DNA from 2 places in the Actinomadura citrea genome. Region 1 is predicted to be linked to the other one. Evidence: riboswitches for the same ligand, from Rfam matches in the RefSeq annotation. Region 1 holds a riboswitch; the other holds the start of a gene.
What was found. A riboswitch is a leader RNA that binds a small molecule or an ion and turns the genes downstream of it on or off. The one in region 1 is predicted to bind glycine.
Positions count from the first base shown of each region.

Region 1 (4,232 bases):
GCCGAGCCGGGCTCGGCCAGGGCGGCGAGGATCCGTGACCTGATCGGGTCCAGGGACGCCTCGGCCGCAGCGGGTTCTTCGATCACAGCGACTTCCAGCACCGCTCCAGGATCCAACCGACAAAATAATTTGTCAAGGAAATTCTAGTTGTCGGTGCCGCCGAGCGCCCATGGTGTGCAGCGTCATCGTGGTTCGGGCCGACCAAGGTCACAGCGGCGCCGGCTCGGCGATGCCCGAGGAAGCCATCGATTCCGTACTGATCGTCTGCGGTCGCGGTGCTAACCCGGCCGCGCGTCATTGTCACGAGAGCCCGTATCCCCAAGGAGGGCCGAACGCGCATCATGGGCGACCCCACCCCGTCCCACGGAGGTTCCCCCTTGAAGCGCGGTCATGTAGCGGTACTGGCGCTGACGCTGGCCCTGGCCGGCTGCGGCGGCTCCGACGACGGCAAGGCGACGAGCGCGTCGTCACCCCCCGCCCCGACCCCCGCGGCCACGGCCCCGTCCACCCCCAAGCCCGGCCCAGGCAGCGAGACCACGCCCCTCCCCCCGGCCCAGTCCAAGGCGGTCAAGGCCTTCAACGACTGCATGCACGAGCAAGGCGTCCAGATGCCGACCCCCAACCCCACCAGAACCCCCGCCCCCGACGAGCTGCAAAAGATCAGGACCGCCCTACAAACCTGCGTAAAGTCCATGTCCGCCTCCCCCGGCACGTCCCCACGCTGACGCCCGCCGGAACCGGCCGAAGCGCACCCGAGCATCCCCAAGGACGCTCAGATCTGTCGCCCCCGTTGCCGCAGCACACAGCCAAGCCGCCGCGGGCACCCGCCAGGCCAAGCACAAGCCAGAGCGCGAGGGGCGCCGCGCCAAGGGGGACCGAAATGGCCGCGGGCGGCAGCAACCGTCCAACGAAGCAACCTCAGCCGTCTGACGAAGCAACCTCAGCCGCCACCTGAGCCCCGCGACCACCTGGACCCCCGCGATCGCGTCCGAAGGCAGATCCGAGCGAAGCAAGGATCTGATCGCGAAGCGAGCCGCAAGGCGAGCCGGAGCGATGCAGCGATCGCACGCGTTTCCCCAGGGTCGGGGCCCCCAGGGCCCCGACCCTGGGGAAACGCAATGAACACTGCTAGCCTTCTGCGACAGCCGATGATCCCGTGCGGGAGAGTCCCTCGCAGCCGGCGGGGGACGCCGAAGGAGCAAATCCTCCCCGGAACCTCTCAGGCCCACGGACCGCACGGGCCAGGCGACCTCTGGAAAGCGGGGACTCCGGTCCCCCGCCGAAGGTGAAAGCCCGCCGTGCCGCGGCGGGTGAAGCTCTCAGGCGCCGATGACAGAGGGGGAGGCACCGATACGCCCGGTGCGCGAGTGGGACGATGGACCATGCGCGCCCGTGACGAAGGAGCCGAGCCCATGTCCGCCGATCCGACCGCGAAGAAGACGCCGCTGCACGACGTCCATGAGGACCTCGGCGCGAACCTCGTCGACTTCGCCGGCCATCTGATGCCGCTGCGCTACGCGAGCGAGACCGCCGAGCACCAGGCCGTCCGCACGGGTGCGGGGCTGTTCGACCTGTCGCACATGGGGGAGATCTTCCTCTCGGGGCCGGGCGCGGGGGCCGCGCTCGACTTCGCGCTGGTCGGCAACCTGTCGCCGATGCCGGTCGGCAAGGCCCGCTACACGATGATCTGCGGGCACGACGGCGGCGTCCTGGACGACCTGATCGTCTACCGGCTCGCGGACGAGACGTGGATGGTGGTGGCGAACGCCGCGAACGCCGCCGTCGTCCGGGAGGCGCTGGTCGAGCGTGCCGCGGGGTTCGAGGCCGCGGTGGACGACCGGTCCGGCTCCTACGCGCTGATCGCCCTGCAGGGGCCGCGTTCCCAGGGGATTCTCGAAGGGTTCACGGATGCGCCGCTGGAGGGCCTGAAGTACTACGCGATCCTCGCGGGGCGGGTCGCGGGCGTGGACGCGCTGGTCGCCCGCACCGGGTACACGGGCGAGGACGGGTTCGAGCTGTTCGTGGACGCGTCCGACGCGGTCCGGCTGTGGAAGGCGCTCGCCGCGGTGGAGGGGGTCGTCCCGGCTGGGCTGTCGGCGCGCGACACGCTGCGCCTGGAGGCGGGGATGCCGCTGTACGGAAACGAGCTGACGGCCGAGACGACGCCGTTCGAGGCGGGCCTCGGCCGTGTGGTGAAGCTGGACAAGCCTGGCGATTTCGTGGGGAAGTCCGCTCTGGCGGCGCAGGCGCAGACCCCGCCGGGCCGTAGGCTCGTGGGACTGGTCGCGCGGGGGCGTCGCGCGCCCCGCAAGGGGTACCAGGTCGTCACGTCCGGCGGCGCGCCGTGCGGCATCGTGACGAGCGGCGCCCCGTCGCCCACACTGGGCACGCCGATCGCCATGGCGTACCTCGACAGCGGCGTCGAGGAGACGGGCCTGGCCGTGGACGTCCGCGGCCGGCACGAGCCGGTGGACGTGGTGGCCCTACCGTTCTACAAGCGTTCCTGAACAAGTTGTCCGGCGGTGTGGGGGCGCGCGCCCCCCACAGGGGAAAGAGAGAAGTGATCGTGAGCGTTCCGGAGGAGCTCCGCTACAGCGAGGAGCACGAGTGGGTGTCGGGCCTCGGTGGCGAGGACGGCATCGTCACGGTCGGCATCACCGCGCACGCCGCCGACGCCCTCGGTGAGATCGTCTACATCGAGCTGACGCCGTCGGAGGGCGACGCCGTCGAGGCGGGCGAACCGTGCGGCGAGGTGGAGTCGACCAAGTCGGTCAGCGAGCTCTACTCCCCCGTCAGCGGCGAGATCACCGCGATCAACAGCGCGGTGGTGGACGAGCCGAAGGTCATCAACGACGACCCGTACGGCGAGGGCTGGATCTTCAAGGTGCGGATCTCGGTGGAGCCGGGCGACCTGCTCGACTCCACCGCCTACGGCAAGCTGGTCGAGGAATCATGAGCTTGGACGACTCTCTCGCGACGGCCGATCCGGAGGTCGCCGAGGCCGTCGCGGCGGAGCTGCGGCGCCAGCAGGGCACCCTGGAGATGATCGCGTCGGAGAACTTCGCGCCCGTCTCGGTGCTGGAGGCGCAGGGGTCGGTCCTGACGAACAAGTACGCCGAGGGGTATCCGGGGCGCCGGTACTACGGCGGCTGCGAGTTCGTCGACGTCACCGAGCAGCTCGCGATCGACCGGGCCAAGGCGCTGTTCGGCGCCGAGCACGCGAACGTCCAGCCGCACAGCGGGGCGCAGGCCAACACGGCCGTCTACTTCGCGCTGCTCCAGCACGGCGACACGATCCTCGGCCTCGACCTCGCGCACGGCGGGCACCTCACGCACGGGATGCGGCTCAACTATTCCGGCAAGGTGCTGAACGTGGTGCCCTACCACGTCCGCGCCGAGGACGGCCTGGTCGACATGGACGAGGTGGCCTCGCTCGCGGCCGAGCACCGGCCGAAGATGATCGTGGCGGGCTGGTCGGCGTACCCGCGGCAGCTCGACTTCGCCGCGTTCCGCCGGATCGCCGACTCGGTCGGGGCGCTGCTCATGGTCGACATGGCGCACTTCGCGGGCCTGGTCGCGGCGGGGCTGCACCCCTCGCCCGTCCCGCACGCCGACATCGTGACGACCACGACGCACAAGACGCTCGGCGGACCGCGCGGCGGGCTGATCCTCGCCCGCGAGGAGTTCGGCAAGAAGATCAACTCAGCGGTGTTCCCCGGCATGCAGGGCGGGCCGCTGGAGCACGTGATCGCCGCCAAGGCCGTCGCCCTGAAGATCGCCGCGTCGGAGGAGTTCCGGGCCCGGCAGGCGGCGACGGTGCAGGGCGCGAAGCTGCTGGCCGAGCGCCTGCTCGCCGAGGACTCCGCCAAGGCCGGCGTCAAGGTCCTGACGGGCGGGACGGACGTCCACCTCGTGCTGGTCGACCTGGTGGACTCCGAGCTCACCGGGCGGGACGCCGAGGACCGCCTGCACGACATCGGCATCACGGTCAACCGCAACGCGGTGCCGAACGACCCGCGCCCACCGATGGTCACCTCCGGCCTGCGGATCGGCACCCCGGCCCTGGCGACGCGCGGCTTCACCGCCGAGGACTTCGCCGAGGTCGCGGACGTGATCGCGCTGGCGCTACAGCCGTCCTTCGACCGGGACGGGCTCGCGGCCCGGGTCGAGGCGCTGGCCGACCGGCACCCCCTGTACCCGAACCTGTGACGTTCCGGCGCCCCCTCCCCTAG
Region 1 is NZ_JACCBT010000001.1:7,604,263-7,608,494, forward strand. It holds gene BJ999_RS34750 (ArsR/SmtB family transcription factor) at 1-101, opposite strand, end outside; gene BJ999_RS34755 (hypothetical protein) at 378-725, shown strand; glycine riboswitch at 1,150-1,245, shown strand; glycine riboswitch at 1,250-1,339, shown strand; gene gcvT (glycine cleavage system aminomethyltransferase GcvT) at 1,413-2,507, shown strand; gene gcvH (glycine cleavage system protein GcvH) at 2,567-2,956, shown strand; gene BJ999_RS34770 (serine hydroxymethyltransferase) at 2,953-4,209, shown strand.

Region 2 (4,232 bases), 3.1 Mb from region 1:
GATGTCCAGGCTCGTCACCTGCGGGATGACGATGTACGCCGCGACCGACAGCGCCACGATGCTGACGATGGTCCGGGGCCGGAACCGCTCCAGCTTGGCGGGGGGCGCCTCCGTCTCCGGCTTCAGCCGGACGATCTGCTCCCGGATGCGGGTGAGCAGGTCCTTGTGACGCCGCAGCGCGGTGCGGGTCGCCCGCGACAGCGCCACCCGCTGGAGCAGCGGTACCGCACCGCCGAGGGCCTCCTCGCCCAGCACCGGCGCCGCCGTCCGCACCGCCCGCTCCGGCCCCGCGCGCAGCGCCAGCGTGGTGAGCAGCTGCGCGAGGTCCAGGCGCAGCGCCAGGTCGCCGGCCGCCGTCTCCCCGGACCGCAGGTCGGTGAGGTAGGCGAGGCCGTCGTCGCCGACCAGCACGGCCTCGTCCTCCAGCCGCCGGTGCGCGAGCCGCCCCGCCTGCAGGGAGCGGAACTGCCGCCACACGTCCGCCAGCAGCTCGTCGGTGATCTCCTCGTCGGGGGCGTCCCCGAACGGCCGCCCCGGGACGTGCTCGTAGGCCAGCAGCGCCGCCTCGGTGCCCACCTCGCACGTGCCGACCAGCCGCGGCGTCCGGGCGCCCGCGGCGTCCACCGCGTACGCCATCAGCGACTCCAGTTCCAGCGAACGGCGCAGCGACCGCAGCGTCCGCCCCGTCGTGGCGCCGCGCAGCCGCAGCCACCGCCACACCCGGTAGAGCAGCCCGGCGGTCTGCTGGTCGCGGTCCAGGACGCGGACCTCCACGTCCCAGTCGCCGTGCGGCCCCCGGCCCGCCGGGAGCCGGGCGCCGTACCCCTCCTGCGGGCAGGAGGCGAGGACGACGCCGTAGCGGCGGGTCTCGTCGGCGTGGTGCGCGCCGTCCAGGCGCGCCCCCCGCAGCGGGTGCAGCCCGAGCCGTTCGAGCGCGGCCACCACGGCCGCGCCGGACGGGCGCGGGTTCGGAGTCCCGACCGCGTAGAGGGTGCCGTGGCCGATGGCGCGGCCCAGCAGGTAGGTGGCGGCCAGCGCGGCGACGGAGGCGTAGGACGCGGTCAGCCCCGTCAGCGCCGCCAGTCCGATCATGGTCCAGGTCGCGGCCTGCCAGCGGGCGCGGCCCGCCATCCCGACCGCGCTGACGAACGCGATCACCGGGGCGATGTCGGTGTGCACCGGCGCGGTCTCGGTGCCGCCCCAGATCAGCGAGTCGAGCACGCCGCCCGGCGCGGCCCGCACCACCAGGTCGTCCAGGCCCACCGTGATCCCGAAAGCGATCATCGCGGCCAGCAGCGCGATCGCGACGCGCATGCCGTCCTTGTGGAACAGCCGCTCGATCCCGAACGCGATCGGCACGGCCAGCACCCCGAAGCTGGACACCAGCGTCGCCAGCGTCAGCAGCAGCCGCGGCGCGTGCGCGGTGCCCTGCGCGATGTCGGTCTGCAGGCCGTGGGTCGTCTGCTGCGCGATCGACACCAGCAGCATCACCGCCGCCAGCCCCACCACGGACGCCGCGAACCGGATGGCGTCGGAGGGCCGGCGGATCCGGTACGGCTGGGCGGGCTCGTCGACGGGCGCGCCGGCGGTCGCACCCTGCGCCGGGCGCACCGCTCCGTCGTGGGTCTGTGTCACGCCGTACCGCCGCCCTGACCATCCGCCATCGTGATCAGCGTCCCAGACCCGGCGGCGCGCCGTCGAGTCGCGGGGCCGCCGCCGGGACGCGCGTCCATCCCGCAGCCTCGTCTCCCCGCCCCCGTGCGGCCCGGGACCGTCGAGTCCCAGGTGAGTCAGCACATGATACTCGCCGGTACGGCGTCGCCGCCGGAGGGCGCGGCCCCTTGCGGCGAGCCGGAACGACGTCGCGGACGCGCCTTTGGGTAGGGTTCGACCCAGGACATGCCGTCGACCCTGTGCGGGAGAGACCCCACGCCGCCAGCGTGGGGCGCCGAAGGGGCAACATCCCCGGAACCTCTCAGGCAAAAGGACCGCTCGGGCGAGGCACCTCTGGAAAGCAGCCGTCGGTCCCCGCGCGCGGGGCGGGACGGCTCACCGAAGGGGAAACCCCGCCGCGCGGGTGAAGCTCTCAGGTGCCGATGACAGAGGGGGAGACCCGCCGCCGGCCGGGCGCCGGCGGTGGACCTGAGCGACCGCAGCAGCCAGGAGGCCCTCCATGACCGCCCAGTTCTTCGCCCCTGTGGCCGCGCCGCAGCATCCGCGGTCGGCGTTCGCCGACCGGCACGTGGGCCCCTCACCGGACGACCAGGCGAGGATGCTGGCCGCCATCGGCTACTCCGGCGCCGAGGCGCTGATCGACCAGGCGGTCCCCGCCGCGATCCGCACGTCCCGGCCGCTGGAGCTGCCGCCCGCGCTGAGCGAGACCGCCGCGCTCGACCGGCTCCGCGAGCTGGCTTCCCGCAACACCGTCCTGACGTCCATGATCGGGCTCGGGTACCACGGGACGACCACGCCCGGCGTGATCATGCGGAACGTGCTGGAGAACCCGGGCTGGTACACCGCCTACACGCCCTACCAGCCGGAGATCTCCCAGGGGCGCCTCGAGGCCCTGCTGAACTTCCAGACGATGGTGGGCGACCTGACCGGGCTGCCCGTCGCGAACGCCTCCATGCTGGACGAGGGCACCGCCGCCGCCGAGGCCATGGCCCTCGCGCACCGCGTCTCCAGGCGCAAGGACCCCGGGACGTTCCTCGTCGACGCCGACGCCCTCCCGCAGACGATCGAGGTCGTCCGGACCCGCGCCATCCCGCTCGGCATCGAGATCGTCATCGCCGACCTGTCCCGCGGCCTCCCCGACGGCGACTTCTTCGGCGTGCTGCTGCAGTACCCGGGCGCGTCCGGCGCCGTCCGCGACCTGGAGCCGGTCATCGCCCAGGCCCACGAGCGCGGCGCCAAGGCCGTCGTGGCCGCCGACCTGCTCGCGCTGACGCTGCTGCGCCCGCCCGGCGAGTTCGGCGCCGACATCGCGGTGGGCTCGGCGCAGCGGTTCGGCGTCCCCTACGGGTTCGGCGGCCCGCACGCCGGCTACATGGCGGTCGGCGAGGGCATCCAGCGCCAGCTTCCCGGGCGGCTCGTCGGCGTGTCCGTCGACGCGGACGGCGCCACCGCCTACCGGCTGGCGCTGCAGACCCGCGAGCAGCACATCCGCCGCGAGAAGGCCACCAGCAACATCTGCACCGCCCAGGTCCTGCTCGCCGTGATGGCGAGCATGTACGCGGTCTACCACGGTCCCGAGGGGCTGGCCGCGATCGCGCAGCGGACGCACCGCCGGGCCGCCGAGATCGCCGCGGGGCTGCGCGCCGGCGGCGTCGAGGTCGTGCACGACTCGTTCTTCGACACCGTCCTGGCCCGTGTGCCCGGCCGCGCCGCCGAGGTCGTCGCGGCGGCCTGCGAGCGCGGCGTCAACCTGCGCCCGGACGGGCCCGACCGGGTCGCCATCGCCTGCGACGAGACGACGCTGCCCGCGCACGTCACGGCCGTGCTGGAGGCCTTCGGCGCCGCCGCGGCCGGCGAGGTCCCCGAGGCGTTCCCGGACGCCCTGCGCCGCGAGAGCCCCTACCTGACCCACCCCGTCTTCCACGCGCACCGCTCCGAGACCGCGATGCTGCGCTACCTGCGCAGGCTCCAGGACAAGGACATCGCGCTCGACCGCTCCATGATCCCGCTCGGCTCCTGCACGATGAAGCTGAACGCCACCGCCGAGATGGAGCCGATCACCTGGCCGCAGTTCGCCGCCGTCCACCCGTTCGCGCCGCTCGACCAGGCCGCCGGCTACGTCGAGCTGATCGGCGAACTGGAGGGCTTCCTCGCCGAGATCACCGGGTACGCGAAGGTCTCCGTCCAGCCGAACGCCGGCTCCCAGGGCGAGCTGGCCGGCCTGCTCGCCATCCGCGGCTACCACGCCTCCCGCGGTGAGGAGCACCGCGACGTCTGCCTGATCCCGTCCTCGGCGCACGGCACCAACGCCGCGAGCGCCGTCATGGCCGGGATGCGGGTCGTCGTCGTCACGTGCGACGAGGGAGGCAACGTCGACCTCGACGACCTGCGCGCCAAGCTCGGCGAGCACGGCGACCGGCTCGCGGCGATCATGTTGACCTACCCGTCCACGCACGGCGTCTTCGAGGAGACGATCACCGAGGTGTGCGCGGCCGTGCACGAGGCCGGCGGCCAGGTCTACGTCGACGGCGCCAACCTCAACGCGCTCGTCGGCCTGG
Region 2 is NZ_JACCBT010000001.1:4,462,808-4,467,039, forward strand. It holds gene BJ999_RS20810 (lysylphosphatidylglycerol synthase transmembrane domain-containing protein) at 1-1,635, opposite strand, end outside; glycine riboswitch at 1,907-2,001, shown strand; glycine riboswitch at 2,002-2,113, shown strand; gene gcvP (aminomethyl-transferring glycine dehydrogenase) at 2,174-4,232, shown strand, end outside.
Region 2: another riboswitch for glycine. It lies ahead of gcvP (aminomethyl-transferring glycine dehydrogenase); the one in region 1 lies ahead of gcvT (glycine cleavage system aminomethyltransferase GcvT).